Regions from separate parts of the Phascolarctobacterium succinatutens genome, predicted to be linked through region 1. Evidence: a T-box and tRNA genes for the amino acid it is inferred to sense, from the RefSeq annotation. Region 1 holds a T-box; the other regions hold tRNA genes.
The links. A T-box is a leader RNA that pairs with one kind of tRNA and senses whether it is charged. The one in region 1 lies ahead of leuS (leucine--tRNA ligase), so its partner is inferred to be a tRNA-Leu.
Positions count from the first base shown of each region.

Region 2: it has a tRNA-Leu gene. The T-box ahead of leuS (leucine--tRNA ligase) is inferred to sense a tRNA for this amino acid. The anticodon was not compared.
Region 3: it has a tRNA-Leu gene. The T-box ahead of leuS (leucine--tRNA ligase) is inferred to sense a tRNA for this amino acid. The anticodon was not compared.

Region 1 covers NZ_CP097284.1:725,749-732,006, reverse strand. The annotation lists gene leuS (leucine--tRNA ligase) at 1-1,779, opposite strand, end outside; T-box leader at 1,840-2,036, opposite strand; gene uvrB (excinuclease ABC subunit UvrB) at 2,099-4,111, opposite strand; gene M5E81_RS03470 (exodeoxyribonuclease III) at 4,194-4,946, opposite strand; gene M5E81_RS03465 (N-acetyltransferase) at 5,117-5,599, opposite strand; gene M5E81_RS03460 (IS30 family transposase) at 5,755-6,258, opposite strand, start outside.
Region 2 covers NZ_CP097284.1:189,790-196,047, reverse strand. The annotation lists gene M5E81_RS00985 (aminotransferase class I/II-fold pyridoxal phosphate-dependent enzyme) at 1-412, opposite strand, end outside; gene ilvB (biosynthetic-type acetolactate synthase large subunit) at 536-2,197, opposite strand; gene ilvN (acetolactate synthase small subunit) at 2,227-2,766, opposite strand; tRNA gene M5E81_RS00970 (tRNA-Leu) at 3,087-3,171, opposite strand; tRNA gene M5E81_RS00965 (tRNA-Lys) at 3,264-3,339, opposite strand; tRNA gene M5E81_RS00960 (tRNA-Gln) at 3,342-3,417, opposite strand; tRNA gene M5E81_RS00955 (tRNA-His) at 3,459-3,534, opposite strand; gene M5E81_RS00950 (RidA family protein) at 3,678-4,052, opposite strand; gene sdaAA (L-serine ammonia-lyase, iron-sulfur-dependent, subunit alpha) at 4,078-4,965, opposite strand; gene sdaAB (L-serine ammonia-lyase, iron-sulfur-dependent subunit beta) at 4,976-5,641, opposite strand; gene M5E81_RS00935 (HutP family protein) at 5,651-6,091, opposite strand; gene M5E81_RS00930 (sodium:solute symporter family protein) at 6,141-6,258, opposite strand, start outside.
Region 3 covers NZ_CP097284.1:905,805-912,062, forward strand. The annotation lists gene M5E81_RS04285 (AAA family ATPase) at 1-5, shown strand, start outside; gene M5E81_RS04290 (xanthine phosphoribosyltransferase) at 150-737, shown strand; gene M5E81_RS04295 (uracil-xanthine permease family protein) at 737-2,047, shown strand; gene M5E81_RS04300 (amidohydrolase family protein) at 2,081-2,971, shown strand; gene M5E81_RS04305 (hypothetical protein) at 2,973-3,653, shown strand; tRNA gene M5E81_RS04310 (tRNA-Asp) at 3,719-3,795, shown strand; tRNA gene M5E81_RS04315 (tRNA-Phe) at 3,801-3,876, shown strand; tRNA gene M5E81_RS04320 (tRNA-Gly) at 3,881-3,955, shown strand; tRNA gene M5E81_RS04325 (tRNA-Cys) at 3,964-4,037, shown strand; tRNA gene M5E81_RS04330 (tRNA-Leu) at 4,074-4,162, shown strand; gene fic (protein adenylyltransferase Fic) at 4,277-4,882, shown strand; gene M5E81_RS04340 (DUF3990 domain-containing protein) at 5,053-5,745, shown strand; gene M5E81_RS04345 (helix-turn-helix domain-containing protein) at 5,708-6,258, shown strand, end outside.

The DNA.
Region 1 (6,258 bases):
AACAACGTTGCCCAGAGATTTACTCATCTTAGCACCGTCTTTGATTACCATGCCCTGAGTCAGCAGGTTGCTGAACGGTTCATCGTAATCAACCAGGCCTGCATCGCGCAGAACCTTTACAAAGAAGCGGGAATACAGCAGATGCAGAATAGCATGCTCAATACCGCCGATATATTGGTCTACAGGACCCCAATAGTTATTGAGCTCCTTGTCAAACGGCATCTTGTCGTTGTGTGCGTCGGTATAACGCAGATAGTACCAGGAGGAGCACAGGAATGTGTCCATGGTATCGGTTTCACGGGTTGCGTCAGCACCGCATTTCGGGCATTTGCAGTGAACAAATTCTTCGGAGGTTGCCAGCGGAGATTTAGCACCGGCATTGAAGCTTACGTCCTCAGGCAGGCGAACCGGCAGCTGGTCTTCCGGAACCAGAACCTCGCCGCAGTGCGGGCAATAAATGATAGGAATCGGAGCGCCCCAATAACGCTGACGGCTGATCAGCCAATCGCGCAGACGATAGTTTACACGGCGTTTACCGAAGCCTTCAGCTTCAGCCTTATCCATGATAGCGCTCATAGCCTTGTGCATTTCCATGCCGGTGAATTCGCCGGAGTTAACCAGCATGCCTTCTTTTTCTTCGTAAGCGCAGGTCATTTCTTCCAGCTTCAGCTCTTTGCCAATAGGGCAGATGGTAACGATTTTTTCAATGCCGTATTTGTCAGCAAACATCCAGTCACGTTGGTCACCAGTAGGAACGCCCATTACAGCGCCGGTACCGTAATCATACAGTACATAGTTGGTTACCCAGATTTCTACCTTGCGGCCGGTGAACGGGTTGATGCAGTATACGCCGGTGAATACGCCCTCTTTTTCGGATTCGCTGGAGGTACGTTCAATTTCGGACTGATTGCGTACACGCTCGCAGAAGGCGTTGATTTCGTCAGCCTTCGGATTGTTTTCGCAAATCTTTTTAATCAGCGGATGCTCAGCAGCCAGAGCCATGAAGGTTACGCCGTAAGCAGTATCCGGACGGGTGGTGTAAACAGCAACAGTATCGTTAAGTGCCGGGATTTCAAAGGAGAATTCCAAGCCTTCGCTACGGCCGATCCAGTTATGCTGCATGGTTTTTACGCGCTCGGGCCAGCCCGGCAGCAGGTCAAGATCCTTCAGCAGCTCATCAGCATAATCGGTGATTTTGAAGAACCATTGGCTCAAATCCTTTTTAACAACCTCATGGTCGCAGCGCCAGCATTTGCCGTCGATAACCTGCTCGTTAGCCAATACGGTGTTACAGGTGTCGCACCAGTTTACGGCAGATTCCTTTTTAACTGCCAGACCGCGTTTGTAGAACAGCTCAAAGAACCATTGAGTCCATTTGTAATAATCTTCCTTACAGGTGGTAACCTCGCGGTCCCAATCGTAGGACAGACCGAGAGCCTTCAGTTGGCGAGTCATGTTAGCGATGTTTTCCAGAGTCCATTTTTTAGGCGGAATATTGTGTTTGATAGCAGCGTTTTCAGCAGGCATACCAAAGGAGTCCCAACCCATCGGATGCAGAACGTTGAAGCCCTTCATGGTGCGGAAACGTGCGATTACGTCGCCGATGGAATAGTTACGAACGTGACCCATGTGCAGGTTGCCGGACGGATAGGGAAACATTTCCAGAACGTAGGATTTAGGCTTATCCTTATCCATCTCTACTTTAAAGGTTTTGTTTTCTTCCCAGTATTTTTGCCATTTAGCTTCAATATCATGGGGAGCATACTTTTCTTGAATCATTTCATTACCTCCCAGGTATTATAGTTGGTCGAAAATAAAAAATCCCCGACCTTAAAGAAGGTCAGGGACGAAAAATTCGCGGTACCACCCTGATTGCGGCTACAGCCGCCACTCAATTAGCCTTAACGCAGCATCACGTCCGCACATTTCCTTGCGGCTTCTTCACGGTGAGTTCATCTGCCCTAACTGCCGGCTCGCATCAACCGCCGACTTTCTGTAAGATACTGCAGACTACTGCTCCGCTTCACAGAATTTGAATAAAAATATATTGTATATTATATAACGCCAAACAGGAAAAGTCAAACTTCCGCATCGGCATTTATTTTTTCTTTTTCTTCGGCACCAGCTTCTGCCCCAGCTGTCCTTTGACGATAATCAGCTGGTCACGCAGCTCGGCCGCCGCCTCGAAATCCAACGCCTTCGCCGCCTCCTGCATCCGTCTTTCCAGCTCGCGGGCCAGCGTGTTCAGCTCCTTAGTTGATTTCTGCTTCAGCTTCTTACTGCTACCATAGGACGTTGCCTCCTCGGTGTCTGCCACCTTCGTCAGCTTAATCAGCTGGCGCTGCTCCTTGTAAATCGTCTTAGGCGTAATGTGGTGCTCCTCGTTGTACGCCTGCTGCTTTTCACGGCGGCGATTAGTTTCGTCTATCGCCCGCTGCATGCTGTCGGTAATACGGTCGGCATACATAATAACACGACCGTGAGCATTACGCGCAGCGCGTCCGATAGTCTGAATCATCGCCGTATCACTGCGCAAAAAGCCTTCCTTATCGGCATCCAGAATCGCAATCAGCGATACCTCGGGCAAATCAAGGCCTTCACGCAGCAGGTTAATGCCTACCAGCACGTCAAACTTACCGGCACGCAGGCTGTCGATGATCTCCGCTCTTTCAATCGTGGCGATTTCCGAATGCAGGTAGCGCACACGCACCCCTGCTTGCTTCAGATATTCCGTCAGGTCCTCCGCCATGCGCTTCGTCAGCGTAGTCACCAGCACACGCTCGCCTGCGGCGGCAACCTTGTTTATTTCGCCCAACAAATCGTCAATCTGTCCCTTAATCGGGCGGATTTCAATCTGCGGGTCCAGCAGTCCGGTCGGACGAATAATCTGCTCGACAACATTGTCCGCCTGCTCCAGCTCATACTTCGCCGGCGTAGCAGAAACATAAATCGCCTGCTTAATCTGTGCCTGAAACTCATCAAAGGTCAGCGGTCTGTTATCATAGGCCGAAGGCAGACGGAAGCCATGCTCCACCAGCATCTCCTTACGCGAGCGGTCACCGGCATACATAGCGCGAATCTGCGGCAGCGTTACATGCGACTCATCCACTACCAGCAAAAAATCCTTAGGAAAATAATTTACCAGCGTAAACGGCGGCTCACCGGCCTTACGGCCAGCCAGATGGCGCGAATAGTTTTCGATGCCGGAGCAATAGCCCATCTCCTGCATCATCTCGAGGTCATAATTCGTACGCTGCTCAAGACGCTGTGCCTCCAGCAGCCTGCCATGCTTATTCAGCTCATCCAGGCGCTCGTCCAGCTCCTCGCGGATATCATTCATAGCGCGTTCAAGATTCTCACGGCTCGTTACATAGTGGCTCGCCGGGAAAATTGCCACATGATTGCGCTGCGCCAGAATCTCGCCCGTCAGCACATCAAATTCCACAATGCGGTCAACCTCATCATCGAACATTTCAATACGCACTGCCTTCTCGCCGTAGGCCGCCGGAATAACCTCAATCACGTCACCGCGCACACGGAAGGTGCCGCGCTTAAAATCAATATCATTGCGCGTATACTGAATCTCCACCAGCTTATGTAAAATCTTCTGGCGGTCGATAATCTGCCCCAAGCGCAGCGACAGCACCATATCATAATACTCCTGCGGAGCGCCTAAGCCGTAAATACAGGAAACGCTGGCTACGATAATAACATCCTTGCGCTCAAACAAAGCGCTGGTCGCACTGTGGCGCAGCTTATCAATCTCATCGTTAATCGAAGCATCCTTCTCAATATACGTATCCGACTGGGGAATATACGCCTCCGGCTGATAATAATCATAATACGAAACAAAATATTCCACCGCATTCTCCGGGAAGAACGCCTTCAGCTCACTCGCCAGCTGTGCCGCCAGCGTCTTATTATGCGCAATCACCAGCGTCGGCTTGCGCACCTTATTGATTACCTGCGCAATCGTATACGTCTTACCTGTACCCGTTGCGCCCAGCAAAACCTGCGTGCGCAGGCCCTGCTCTACGCCCTCCGCCAGGTTGGCAATCGCCTGCGGCTGGTCGCCGGCAGGCTCAAACGGAGCCTGAATTTTAAAATCCATGTTCATCACCAACTAAAAAACAATAACCAAAACCGTAAAAATGAAAGTACAAAATATGCAATTGCAACGCCAGACTCAACCCTTACACATCCAGCTCAATACTTACCGGACAATGGTCGCTGCCGAAAACCTCATTGTGAATCTCCGCACTCTGCAACTTATCCGCAATCCTGTCCGACACCACAAAATAATCAATACGCCAACCCGCATTCTTCTCGCGCGCCTTAAAGCGATAGCTCCACCAGCTGTACTTAACCTCCTCCGGATGCAGATAACGGAAGCTGTCCGTAAATCCAGCGGCCTTCAGCTCACGGAACTTAGCGCGCTCCTCGTCCGTAAAGCCTGCATTCCTGCGGTTAGTCTTAGGATTCTTCAAATCAATCTCCTCAGCCGCCACATTCAGATCACCGCAGACAACAACCGGCTTCTTCGCATCCAGCTCCTGCAGATAAGCGCGGAACACATCCTCCCACACCATGCGGTAATCAAGACGCGCCAGCCCATCCTTGGAATTAGGCGTATACACCGTCACCAGATAAAAGCTCGCAAACTCCAGCGTAATCACACGGCCTTCCTTATCGTGCTCCTCCTGTCCCAAGCCATAGGTAACAGCCAAAGGCTTAACCCTCGTAAACACAGCAGTACCGCTGTAGCCCTTGCGCTCCGCACTGTTCCAATACTCCTCATAGCCGGGGAACACAAAATCAGCCTGCTCACGCTGCATCTTCGTTTCCTGCAGGCAAATAATATCCGGCGCAGCCTCCTGCAAAAAATCGGCAAAGCCCTTCGTCATGCAGGCACGCAAACCGTTAACATTCCAGGAATATAATTTCATAAAATCAACCTCTTTTCCGTAAATTTATCCGGTATAACAACGGTAAAATTACTGTGTAAAATTTATACTCTGTCTTTTTATTTTAACATTCGATGCAAAAAAATAAAAGAGCTGCCCTCAGCGCAGCCTCGTCATCAGCGATGACAAATGTGCACGGCAGCCCTTAAATTTTAGAATTTGATTTGCGACGGCTCATAATCAACTGTTGTCTTGATGAAAGCAATCTCATTGCAGTACGGATACTGCGGACAATACACGCATTCTTTCCATACCTTCTGCGGCAGCTTATCCTTCGCTGTTTCAATATAATCGCACTTGGCAAAAAATCCCGGCTGATAGGTCAGAGTGAAAAACATCGTCACTCCGCGCTCAATGCCCTCCTTTTCCAAATGCTCCACCAGCTGACGGCCTATACCTGTTTTCTGCAAGCTCGGTTCCACCGCCAGCGAGCGGATTTCCGCAAAGCGGTCCCAGACAAAATGCAGCGCACCGCAACCCAACAAGCGGTTGTTTTCCACCGCTAAAATATAATCGCGCAGATTCTCATAAATCGCATTGCGCGCACGTGGCAGCATCAAGCCTTCCTTTGCATAATAATTCAGCAATTTGTGTATATGTTCTACATCGCTGAAAGTTGCCGGTCTAAAAACAATCATTTTTCAAACCCCCTCATTTGTATTCCCCATATCAGTTTATCTAACGTAACTGATTTTCTATATATTATCACGTATTACAGCAGAGTACAAGTATAAAAATGCAAAAAAAGAATTATCTAAATTGCAATAAGAAGTTGCACACTTTTTGAAAATTAAGATGCATAGATCTTATCCAACTCAAAGTCAAACAGTTCATCTGGAGTTTTATATCCCAGAATCTTCCTTGGAAGTGAATTACACCAATCAGCGATAAACATAATATCTTCGTAGCTATAATTGTCCATCCTCTTTCTTTTTCGGATGAATCTTCTGAGCAAACCATTATGGCGCTCATTACTGCCTCTTTCCCAAGAACTGTAAGGATGTGCGAAGTATATTTTTATAGAAGTGTCATTCTCTATTTGCGAGAGTTCTGCAAACTCGCTTCCATTATCGCTAGTAATTGTCTTAAACACCTGACTGAATTTAGTACCATAGTATTCCTTTAGGTAAGCAATGCCTTCGTTAACAGCAAAGGATGTTTTACTAGTTATTTTCAGTGCGATATACTTGCGTGTTATACGTTCCACAAGAGTCAACACCACGTTGTCACTCTTGCTTTTACTTCCTATAACAGTATCTATTTCCCAATGACCGAATTCATTGCGTTCATCCAC
Region 2 (6,258 bases), 540 kb from region 1:
CCTGCGGATTGATATAAACCGGAATCGCGCCATTAAGTACGAGCGCGTTAATCACACTTTTGTGTACATTGCGCGGCAGGATAATTTTATCGCCTGCCTTACAGGAGGCCAAGACCATGCTTTGCACGGACGAGGTCGTACCTCCTACCATAAAGAATGCGTGTGCCGCACCGAAAGCCTCTGCTGCCAGCTCCTCTGCGTCGCGGATTACCGAAACAGGATGGCAGAGATTATCAAGAGGCTTCATGGAATTGACATCCAGGTTTACGCATTTTTCTCCCAGCAGCTCGCGAAGCTCCGGGTTGCCACGACCGCGCTTATGACCTGGTACATCAAATGGCACAACGCGTTTTTTACGAAAACGCTCCAGTGCCTCGTACACCGGAGCAGAAGTTTGTGATAAATTTCCCATTTTCTTCTCCAAAGCATAAAAAAATAAAAGGACAGATGATATTTTCTTCTGTCCCTTTATCGTAACATTTTTAACCTGTTTCAGCAAGAGTTTTAAGAGTAACTAAGCAAAATCTTAGCCAATTCAGTTTATCTCATCGTCAGCGAATTTTACAAAATCATTAATTCCCAGTCCCGGAGCTACCATTGGGAGTACCATATTTTTAGGATTAATGCAAACCTCTATAAGATAAGGCTTCCTGCATTCCCACGCCTTGGCCACTGCCTGAGCCAAAGCCTCCGGCGTATCCGCATGCTCTCCTTCAATTCCGAAGGCAGCAGCATATTTTACAAAATCAACATAGCCCGGCAGCTCGCAGGCCGTAAAGCGTTTGGCAAACTGCACCGTCTGCAGCTGGCGTATCATTCCCAGTCCGCTGTTATTGAACACTATAGCGATAACAGGCACATTATTGCTGGCAATAGTAAAAAGCTCGCTGCCTGTCATCTTAAAGCCGCCGTCACCGCTTATGCTGATGACACGGCTCTGCGGACGCGCCAGCTGTGCGCCTAACGCAGCAGGCAGGCCGAATCCCATCGTACCTAAGCCACCGCTTGTCAGCCACTGGCGGGCAAACTGTATCTTCAAATGCTGCGCTGCCCACATCTGATGCTGCCCTACGTCCGTAGTAATAATATAATCCTTGTCCTTGAGCACCGGATTCAATGCTTTAAAGAACCGGGGCGCCTCCTCGTCCCCAAAATCATCATCCATACCCGGCCAGGAATTTATCTTATCCCACCATGAGCTCAAATCGTGCGGCTGCGCTGCCTTTTCCAAAGCATTCAGCGTTGCTACCATATCTCCGGTTATGCCTATACCCGAATCAATATTTTTATCTACCTCGGCAGGGTCAATATCAAGATGGATAATAAGCTTGTTGGCACTGTAGCTGCTGCGTTCGCCTGTAACGCGGTCATTAAAGCGGCTGCCGACAGCCAAAATCAGGTCGGCTTCCTTAACGGCATTATTGGCACGTTCATGTCCATGCAGGCCTGTCATTCCCAAAAACAGCTGTCTGTAGGCACTAATCGCACCAAGCCCCATCAACGTGCTGACAACTGGAATATGCAGCTTTTCACACAAATGCATGGCATCATATTCTGCATTGGCATTGATAACGCCACCGCCGACCAGCATTACCGGACGCTTTGCCTTATTGATAGCTGCTGCAGCCGCTGCCACACGTTCAGCATCAGGCTCCAGCGGCTGCAGCTCCGCCAGACGGGATTCCTCAAAATCTATCAGTGCCGTCTGCACATCGCGCGGCACATCTACCAACACCGGTCCCGGGCGTCCTTCACGCGCCAGCTGGAAGGCAAGTCGCAATGTCTGCGCCAGATTTTCCGGCTTTTTAACTAAAAAATTATGCTTGGTAATAGGCATTGTAATACCTGTGATATCTACCTCCTGGAACGCGTCATGGCCGATAAGCGCCCTGTTTACCTGACCTGTAATGGCCACAACCGGTACGGAATCTAAAAATGCCGTTGCCAGACCTGTGACCAGATTGGTTGCACCGGGACCTGATGTAGCTATACACACGCCAACCTTACCTGAAGCACGCGCAAAGCCGTCTGCCACATGTGTAGCACCCTGCTCATGCGCCGTTAATATATGTTGTATCGTACTTTGCCGTAATGCATCATAAAAAGGGAGAATCGCACCCCCGGGATATCCGAAAACCGTTGTTACCCCTTCTTCTGCCAGTATTCTGCACATAATCTCTGCGCCGCTTAACTGCATACGCTCACTTCCTTCCGCAAATCTATCTCTTATATTGCCGCATGACCATCATCCATCTGCGGCCATTCAAAACGTGATTTTTCCACAGCCAGCGACGTATCTCCGCGCTCTAAAGCAACAAGGCCGGTCTGTACCATTTCGGTTACGCCATATGGACGCATAACATCAACAAAAGCGCGCAGCTTGCCTTCATCGCCGGTAGCAACAAATATCAGTGACTCACCGGTTACATCCACGGCATGCGCACGGAACACTTCCGCCAGCTGCAGCAGCTCCGGACGCTTATTGCCGGCCTTTACCTTAACCAAAATCATACTGCGGGTAGCACTGGATTTAGGAGGCAACACCTTGACACGCTCTACCTCAACCAGCTTCGCCAGCTGTTTGGTAACCTGAATAATGGTCGGCTCGTCAGCTTCCATCGTCACTGTCATACGCGAGAACTCCGGGTTTTGCGTCGTGCCTACCGCCAGGCTGTCAATATTGAAGCCACGGCGTGAAAACATGCCTGCTACACGCATCAGTACGCCAGGCTGATTACGTACAACAATCGATAAAATTTGCTCCATATCTTTCCCTCCTGCAATAACATGTCTACAGCTCTGATGCTCTTACAAATCTGTCAGGCTTGCCGGCATCATATAATCAGTGTTTTTTTATTATTTCAGCAAGCAGTTTTTTTGTCAACAAAAAGTGTAATATTTGTATATTATTTTTTGATTACAGCTTATTAGTGTAAACACTATTACAGATTTCAGTGTACAAAAAAGCCCACGCAGCTATTGCCACGTGAGCAGTAAAACATCCAACAGCATTCTTTTGTTTAACAGTTGAAGCAAATAATCAAAAAGCTCACGTGACCATTCCACGTGAGCCTGATTTATAAAGTTGGTGCGAGTGACAGGAATCGAACCTGCACGCCGAAAGGCGCTAGATCCTAAGTCTAGTGCGTCTGCCAGTTCCGCCACACTCGCATATAAAATATTATATCATAACAAGAACATCTATGGCAACTGTCCATGTAAACAAAAAGCCGTCCTTCTTTCGAAGAACGGCCTTAAATTCGTGGTGATCCACCCGAGACTCGAACTCGGGACACCCTGATTAAAAGTCAGGTGCTCTACCAACTGAGCTAGTGGATCATTGGCTGGGGCGGCTGGACTCGAACCAACGCATGCGGGAGTCAAAGTCCCGTGCCTTACCGACTTGGCTACGCCCCAAGCTTATTAGTGGTTATTCAGATTTACCAAATCTGAAAAGGTGGGGTGACTGGTGGGAGTCGAACCCACGCGTAACGGAGCCACAATCCGCCGTGTTAACCACTTCACCACAGCCACCATCTTGTTTCCAAGCTGAATAGCTTGGCGACGAATAGTATTATACTATATTACCGGCACTGCGTCAATAGGAAAATTTAATTTTTATAAAAAATTTTACAGCAATCACCGGACATAGTCAAAAATTGCTTTGCAGCTGTCAATCAGCGGCGGGCAATAACTTCAATTTCTACATGAGCGCCTTTAGGCAGAGCTGCTACCTGTACAAAGGAGCGTGCCGGCGGCTCAATCTTAAAGGTTTTTGCATAAACAGCATTAATAGCATCAAAATTCTTGATGTCATCTACAAAAATAGTAGTTTTTACAACGTCCATGAATCTGAAACGTGCTTCCGTCAGGATAGCCTCAATATTGTCTAAAACCTGCTGAGTTTCAGCTTCAATAGAGCTTTGAACCATTTCACCTGTTTCCGGATTAATAGCAATCTGACCGGATACAAACAGAATAGAACCTGCCAATACAGCTTGAGAATAAGGACCTAAAGCTTTGGGTGCATTTGTTGTTGCAATAACTTCCATGATTAAAGTCTCCTTTGCTATTTTTTTATTTACGGGCAAAGTATTTTGCTGCCCACTCTATAGCCGAAGGCGTTGCGGCCATACCGCCGCCTGCGGTTTCCTTCAAAGCACAGGGAAGCGCATCCCCTACGCTCTTCATGGCATCAATTGCTTCATCAGCATTAATAAAGCTGCTGATTCCGGCCAGTGCCAGCTCTGCTGCCAACAGCGCCTGCAAAGCACAGGCTCCGTTACGTTTAATGCAGGGTACTTCTACCAGGCCTGCCACAGGATCGCAAACAAGGCCCAGCACGTTTTTAAAAACGACTGCTACTGCTGTACCAACCTGCTGCGGTGTGCCGCCCAGCATAGAAACAGCAGCACCTGCTGCCATCGCTGCAGCACTGCCGCATTCTGCCTGACAGCCACCCATAGCACCTGCCAGAGAAGCGCGCTCGTTGATTACCATACCGATACTGCCGGCAACCACCATACCGCGCTGCAAGGTTGCATCGTCTAGTCCACAGTGCTTTTTCAGTGCGAATAACACTCCCGGAAGCACGCCGCTGGCACCTGCTGTAGGAGCAGCAACTATACGTCCCATAGCCGCGTTGCACTCGCCAACTGCTGTAGCATAGATAACGGCATCTAAGGCCTTCTCGCCCAAAAGATTAACAAAGCCTTCGGCACCTGCGGCTGCAGCCAGCTTTTTGGCATCACCGCCGGTCAGACCGCTGTGCGAGCGGACACCGGTTAACCCATGCTCTACTGATTTCTCCATAACGTCCAGCATTTCCTGCATTTTCGCCAACAAATCTTCCTGACTGCATTCCAGCTCACGCATATTGTAGTCTATGAGAAATTCATCTAACGGCTGCTGCCATTCAGCAGCCTCTTTAATCCAGCTGTTCAAAGACAGCATTTCTTTCTTCATGCTGCACCCCTTACAAAACACTGGCGATAAAACGCACCGATTCTATCTGCTGCAGCGCGCTTATAAGATTGATAATCTCCTGCGGCACTGCCTCGTCACATTCAATAACCATAGATGCCATACCGCCCTTATCGCTGCGGAACAAGCGCATCGTAGCGATATTTACACCGGCATTGGCCAAGGTACTGGTAACCAGCGCAATAACACCTCTGGTATCAATATGCACTGTCAAAATAGCAGGCAAGCGTCCTGTAAGCTCCACTGGGAACCCGTCAATTTCCGTAACCTGTACCTGACCGCCGCCAACAGAAGAGCCGACGATATCACAACGGGCACCATTAGCTGCAGTCAGCTTAAAAAACACAGTATTGGGATGAGCCTTATTGCCCAAATCAATTTTATGATAAGAATATTCTAAGCCGTTTTTCTCCGCATAGCGGTCAGCCTGCGGAATGCGTTCATCATCCGGCAGCCAGCCCATCAGGCCGGCAAGCAGCGCCATATCCGTGCCATGTCCCTTATAGGTTTCAGCAAAGGAGCCATGCAGATAAATCTCTGCCTTTACCGGCTTACTGCCAAGAATACTGGTAGCCAAAAGTCCCAGACGGACAGCACCGGCAGTATGCGAGCTGGAGGGACCAATCATCACCGGTCCGATAATATCCAAAATACTCATAAAGCACCTCTATTCATCACTGGCCAGCGAACGATGTGCCAAGCCGACACACAGCTCATTGAGATTAAGCACGCCAACGCCCATATAAATAGCAACACAAAGATGCTCTCCGGCGCGGGCAATACCTATTTTACCGCCGACATTGAAGCCAAAGGCCTTAACCTTTACCTGTTCCAGTGCTTCGTGCGCCGCACCGGCCACAGCACCGGCACCCACATGAGATTCGGTTACAAGTCCCTGACGCTGCGCAGCCACTACGGCACGCTCGACAATTTTTACAATAGAAGGAATAAATTCACCGCCGAAATCAACAGCTGTTGAACGGATGCCATGCTCCGCTAAGCGTTCCTTTACATTCGTTTCCTCCACACGACTGGAGGTAAGTGCAATACGCAAGGCAGCACGGCCGATTTCGATGCTGTTGATGCAGCTTTTACCACATTCATGCATGTTAGTCACACCCCTCACAAAACAATTTTTATATCAGCAGGCGCAGAGATTATTCGTCCTTTTCAGGAACCTCTACAACCTCTTTGATTTTATTTTTATCCAGCATTGCTACCAACAGGAAGGTAATAATGCAGATAGGCCATTCAAAGTAAATTACTTCGTTGGCA
Region 3 (6,258 bases), 180 kb from region 1:
ATTAAGGTAAAAATATCACTGCGGAAGCAGAAAATTACTTTACCATATATTGTCAGTGTGATAAAATAATCTTTATACTTAAAAGGCAAATCGATTGCTGACATGTTCGTAGCAGCAGTTAAAAAACAAAATGTATGGAGGGCTTGACGATGAAATTATTGGAAGAAAAAATTGTTAATGACGGTGTTATCAAAAGCGGTAATGTCCTGAAGGTTGACAGCTTTTTAAATCATCAGATTGATGTGCCGTTTGTTGCGGAGCTTGGTAAAGAATTAAAGCGCTTGTTTGCAGACAGGAATATTACTAAAATCCTGACTATTGAAGCCTCCGGCATCGGTATTGCCTGCGTTGCGGCAATGTATTTTGGCGTTCCGGTAGTGTTTGCCAAGAAATCCAGCGGCAGCAATATGGATAAGGATGTTTACTTCACTCAAATTTATTCCTATACCCATAGCAAAACAAACGACGTTGTTGTTTCTAAAAGATTCCTGTCTAAAAACGACCACGTGCTGATTATTGATGACTTCCTGGCTAACGGTTGTGCTCTGGAAGGTCTTATTGACATTGTGCGTCAGTCCGGCGGCACTGTTGAGGGCGTTGGCGTTGCTGTAGAAAAAGGCTTCCAGGGTGGCGGCGACAAGCTGCGCAAAGCCGGCTACAACCTGCATTCCTTAGCTATTATTGATAAGATGGATGCCAAAACCAACACAGTAGTGTTCAGACATGAGGAAGAGTAATGAGCGAAAAACAATATACTGATCCGATATACGACTTAGACGGAAAAATTTCTGTAAGCAAGGCGATTCCCTTCGGCCTGCAGCATATTCTGGCGATGTTCGTAGCGAATATCGCTCCGATTCTGATTGTAGCCGGTGTGGTAAAAATGCCGGTAGAGCAGAGCGGTGCGCTGGTGCAGTCGGCAATGCTGGTAGCAGGCATCGGTACGCTGATACAGCTTTATCCTGTCTGGCGTGTCGGCAGCGCTTTGCCTATCGTTATGGGCATCAGCTTCACCTTTGTATCCATCGCCTGTGTTATCGGTGCTAAATACGGTTACGGCGGCGTTATGGGTGCGGTGCTGGTTGGCGGTTTGCTGGAAGGCTTTTTAGGTCTGGGAGCAAAATATTGGCGCCGTCTGATTCCACCGATTGTTGCTGCTACCGTTGTTACCTCCATCGGTTTCTCTCTGTTGGCGGTAGGTGCTAACTCCTTCGGCGGCGGCTTCGGTAACCCCAACTTCGGTGATGCTCCTTATATTATTGTAGGTACGATTACTTTGGTAAGCTGCATTGCCTACAATATTTTCGCCAAATCCTTCTATAAACAGCTTTCCGTGCTTTTTGGTTTGATTGTCGGCTATGTAGTTGCTTATTTTATGGGCATGGTAAACATGAGCAAGCTCGCTGAGGTTAAGCTGATTGCTATTCCTCAGCTGATGCCTTTTACCATGGAATTCCATCCCGATGCAATTTTTGCATTCTTTTTGATTTTCCTGGTTTCCGCAACCGAAACCATTGGTGATACCTCCGCAATGACTGCTATCGGTCTGTGCCGCGATGTTAAAGAAAAAGAAATTTCCGGTTCTATTGTCTGCGATGGTCTGGTAAGCAGCTTGTCTTCCGTTTTCGGCTGCCTGCCTATTACCTCTTTCAGCCAGAACGTAGGCCTGATTGCTATGACAAAGGTTGTTAACCGTTTTGCTATCATGACAGGCGCTGTTATTATGATTATGGCAGGTCTGTTCCCAGCGCTGGGCGTGCTGCTGGCATCTCTGCCGGAGGCTGTTTTGGGCGGTTGCACCTTGATGATGTTCGGTTCTATCGTAGTCAGCGGCGTGCAGATGATTGCCAACTGCGGCTACAACACCCGTAATGTAACGATTGCTTCTTTGGCACTCAGCATCGGTATCGGCTTTACTCAGACACCGGCAATTTTTAAGATTTTCCCTGATTTGATTAAGAATGTTTTTGCAGAAAACTGTGTAGCTGTAGTTTTTATCGTGGCTATGGTATTAAATATCATTCTGCCTAAAGAGGAAGAAGAATAACGATACGTGTTTTAAAATAAAGAGGGGTTACAAATGAAGATTATTGATGCCCATATGCATTATTACAATGTTGATGGTTTTGTGCAGGTTGCAGCCAATGCAGGCTATGAAAATACAGCGGCCTGCTGGCAGAAAATATGCGAAGAAAACAATATCGCTTTTTCCGTAGCTATGGGCAACACTAATTATACGTCTTCGAAATACGGCGGTGTCACACCGCGCATGATTGACCTTGCAGCGCCTTTTGACGAGGCGCATTACAATCAGCCGCAGAACATGGGTTACTGCATGGGTGTAAACAGCGAGGCTATAACCGAAGCAAATGCGGAAAAAACAGCGCAGGAATTTGAACGCTTTATTAAGGACCCGCATTGTTTGGGCATCAAGCTCTATCCCGGTTATAATGCTGTCTATGTCAACGATAAAAGGCATTGGCCGCTGTTTGAGCTGGCGCGTGCCTATAATATGCCAGTTGCAATTCACACAGGCGATACAGCCTGGCCCAGCGGTCTTTTGAAATATTCGCATCCGCTTACTGTTGATGAAGCGGCAGTGGCGTTTCCTGATGTAACCTTTGTTATAGCGCACTGTGGTTGCCCCTGGTTTGCTGATGCGGCAGAGGTGGCCTGCAAGAACGCCAACGTATGCATTGACCTTTCAGGTCTGGTGGAGGGCAATCCCAAACCGCTGATGCTGCTCGAAAGACAGCGTGGCTTTTTGCGCCAGCTGCATACTTGGCTGAATTATCTTGGTAATTATGAAAAAATCATGTATGGCAGCGACTGGCCGCTTGTAAATATTCCCCTGTATATCTGGATGATTAGCCACGTTGTTCCCGAATGCTATCACGAGGATGTATTTTATAACAATGCAGTAAGGATTTACAGTAAAATCGGCAAGCTGCTGGAAAAGTGCGGAGGTTGAGATGGGACAGCCTGATATCAAAGAAATAGAGACAGGGCTTAAGGATTGGGACTTTGTGCGCAATCTGCCTGCAGCAATCGGTGATTATACCCTTGTGCCGGGCTCCGGTATCAACGGGCAGATTTTGAATATTGCAGCCTATGTGCATGAAGCATCGCACTGCCGTCTTGATTTGACTTATACAAAAGAAACATTTGACTATGTGCCGGTAAAAACCGTTGGCCTGCATACGTTCCGCGACGTGCGTTTCTTTTGTCGTGACCGCGAGCATTTTGCTGACATGATGCGCAAGAGTTTGCCGGATATTCTGGCCAGCATGGATAAGAAAACCGTGCATACGCTGCCGTATGAAGCGAAAGCGCTGCATTTTGAGCAGTGGGACTATTGGCGTACGCTGCCTGCTCAGGTAGGCGATTATGAGCTGTATATTACGCCCGATAATCCCTTGCCTTATATCAATGGTTCCTTTATCTTTTTGGATTATACTGATTTTAAGCATGGCAATCAGATATACTTTTCCTATAATATTTTCCGTGATGAGCTGTTTGCGGAAATGCGCAAGAATCATCTGCCCTTGACCACAGACGCTTTTGACGTGCTTGGCAACGTGCCGGCGGAGGATAAGCTGCAGGCTTTGCAGGTGCATATAGAGGAAAAACTGATGGCTGCATTGGAAGATTAAAAAAAAGTATAAAAAGATGTTGACAAAATAGGTTTAAGCCTGTATAATGTAATTCGTAGTTGATTGGCCCGGTGGTTCAGTTGGTTAGAATGCCGCCCTGTCACGGCGGAGGTCGTGGGTTCGAGTCCCATCCGGGTCGCCAATCATGCCTCGGTAGCTCAGTTGGTAGAGCAAAGGACTGAAAATCCTTGTGTCCACAGTTCGATTCTGTGCTGAGGCACCATATTGCGGAAATAGCTCAGTGGTAGAGCACCTCCTTGCCAAGGAGGGGGTCGCGAGTTCGAATCTCGTTTTCCGCTCCACCTTTTAAGGCGACATAGCCAAGCGGTAAGGCAGAGGTCTGCAAAACCTTTATCCCCAGTTCGATTCTGGGTGTCGCCTCCATTTTTATTTCTTAAAAGGTGTTAAGTAGTTATGTCTGCCGCGGTGGCGGAACTGGCAGACGCAAGGGACTTAAAATCCCTCGGGTAGTGATACCCGTACCGGTTCGATTCCGGTCCGCGGCACCAAACAATGATATACGCTTATTATCATTTATAAATGATTTAAGTAAAGAAGGCTGATTGAATTCTTAGAGAGTCAATCAGTTTTTTTGTATTCTCAAGATGACTAAGGAGATTCCTATGACCATAGAAAATAAATTGGGCATTACTAATTCTGCGGAGCTGGCCAAGGAAGAAGAGCGACTCAGCAAAATGCAAGCTATAAAACTATTTGAGAGTGATGCTTTGGCGAATCTACCGGCCGGGAAATTTTCGACACTGGCTTTCATTCATGAGTATCTTTTTCGCGATATCTATAGCTTTGCGGGAGAGATTCGTGATGTGAATATTGCTAAGGGTAACTTTCGCTTTGCTCCCTTGATGTACCTGCGGGAGGCTCTGCAGCATTTGGACGCCATGCCCCAGGGCAGCTTCGACGAGATCGTGGAAAAGTATGTGGAGATGAATATTGCTCATCCTTTTCGCGAGGGTAATGGCCGCAGCATGCGCATTTGGCTGGATGATATGCTGAAAAAGGAGCTGGGGCAGTGCATTGACTGGTCCATTGTGGATAAAGAGGATTATCTTTTGGCTATGGAGCGGAGCCCCATTCGTGATATCGAAATCAAGCATGTGCTTGGCAAGGCTTTGACCAATAACATTGCTGACCGCCTCACCTACATGAAGGGCCTAGACGTAAGTTATCATATCGAAGGCTACAATGCTTATAAGGCCGAAGAGCTGTGAGGATGCAAAGTACAACTATATCACTTTGGTAATACAAATATATAAAGATAAAAACAAGAGCTAGGAGACAGCGCGCTCCTAGCTCTTATTTTATTAGTAGCACAAAAGCAATTGCATCTATATCACTTTGGTGATATAATAACCATGAGGATATAAAAGAGGGGGTAATTATGGATAAGCTTATAACTATCTATCATGGTTCTGAAAATATCATAGCAAAACCGGAGTATGGCAAAGGTCGCTTAAACAATGATTTCGGACAGGGTTTTTATTGCACCGCTAGCGAAGCTTTAGCCAAGGAATGGGCTGTGTCCTCCATGCGCAATGGCTTCGCCAATTGTTATACGCTAGATACAGAGTTTTTAAATGTTTTAAATCTTAATACTCACCAATACACTATTCTTAATTGGATAGCAATATTGGTAGAACATCGTCTTTTCACTGTTAAAACACCTGTGGCCAGAAGAGCTAAACAGTACTTAATTGATAATTTTACAGTAAACGTGAATGCATACGACTTAATCATCGGCTACAGAGCAGATGATTCCTACTTTGATTACGCAGAGTCATTTATCAATAATGGTATTTCGGTTCAGCAATTAGCAAGGGCTATGCGCTTAGGAAAATTAGGTGAGCAAATTGTCGTTAAATCTAGCTTTGCTTTTTCAAAATTGCAGTTTCAAGGCTATAGCGTAGCTGAAAGAGAGCGCTACTACCAATTGCGCAAGGATAGGGATGATGAAGCTAATCGATTGTATTGGGAACTACTGGAAGAAGAAAATGACGGTCTCTATATACAGGATATAATAAGAGGGGGCATAAAAAATGACGATGCGCGCATACCAAGAAATATATCTGAGTAATGCCCAAGCTGTGTTAGGGGATGCTTTTGATTATGCCGTCAATGTTTGCCATTACTCTGGAGAAGATTTTATAAAAATGTTTGTTGTAAGCACCATTAGTACAAAAATCGCCAATGGCGAGCCCGCCTACACTAAAGGAAAAAGTGGCATAGAGGTGCTCATAGACATAGTATACGAAACTACCAGCAAATATATCCCAATAATACCTGAGGCAAGATTTTCTCGGTCTCCTGAATATTGGATTGGTTGGGCGATAGCTTATTATCAATGGTACTCCTGCAGAAAATTCGGGGAGATTTTTAGGGCAATTAGCTTTGCCGATTTAAAAAGCCTCTATCATGCTTTACACGAAGCAGACATTAGCAAATTCGTGGATATAGTTGATGCGAAAATGAAGGAGTATTATCCAGAAACAAGGCTTAAAAGCTTTAGAAGTACGAATGGATTAAGCCAAAATGAGCTAGCTAGAGTTTCTGGTGTTAATTCTCGCTCCATCCAAATGTATGAACAGCG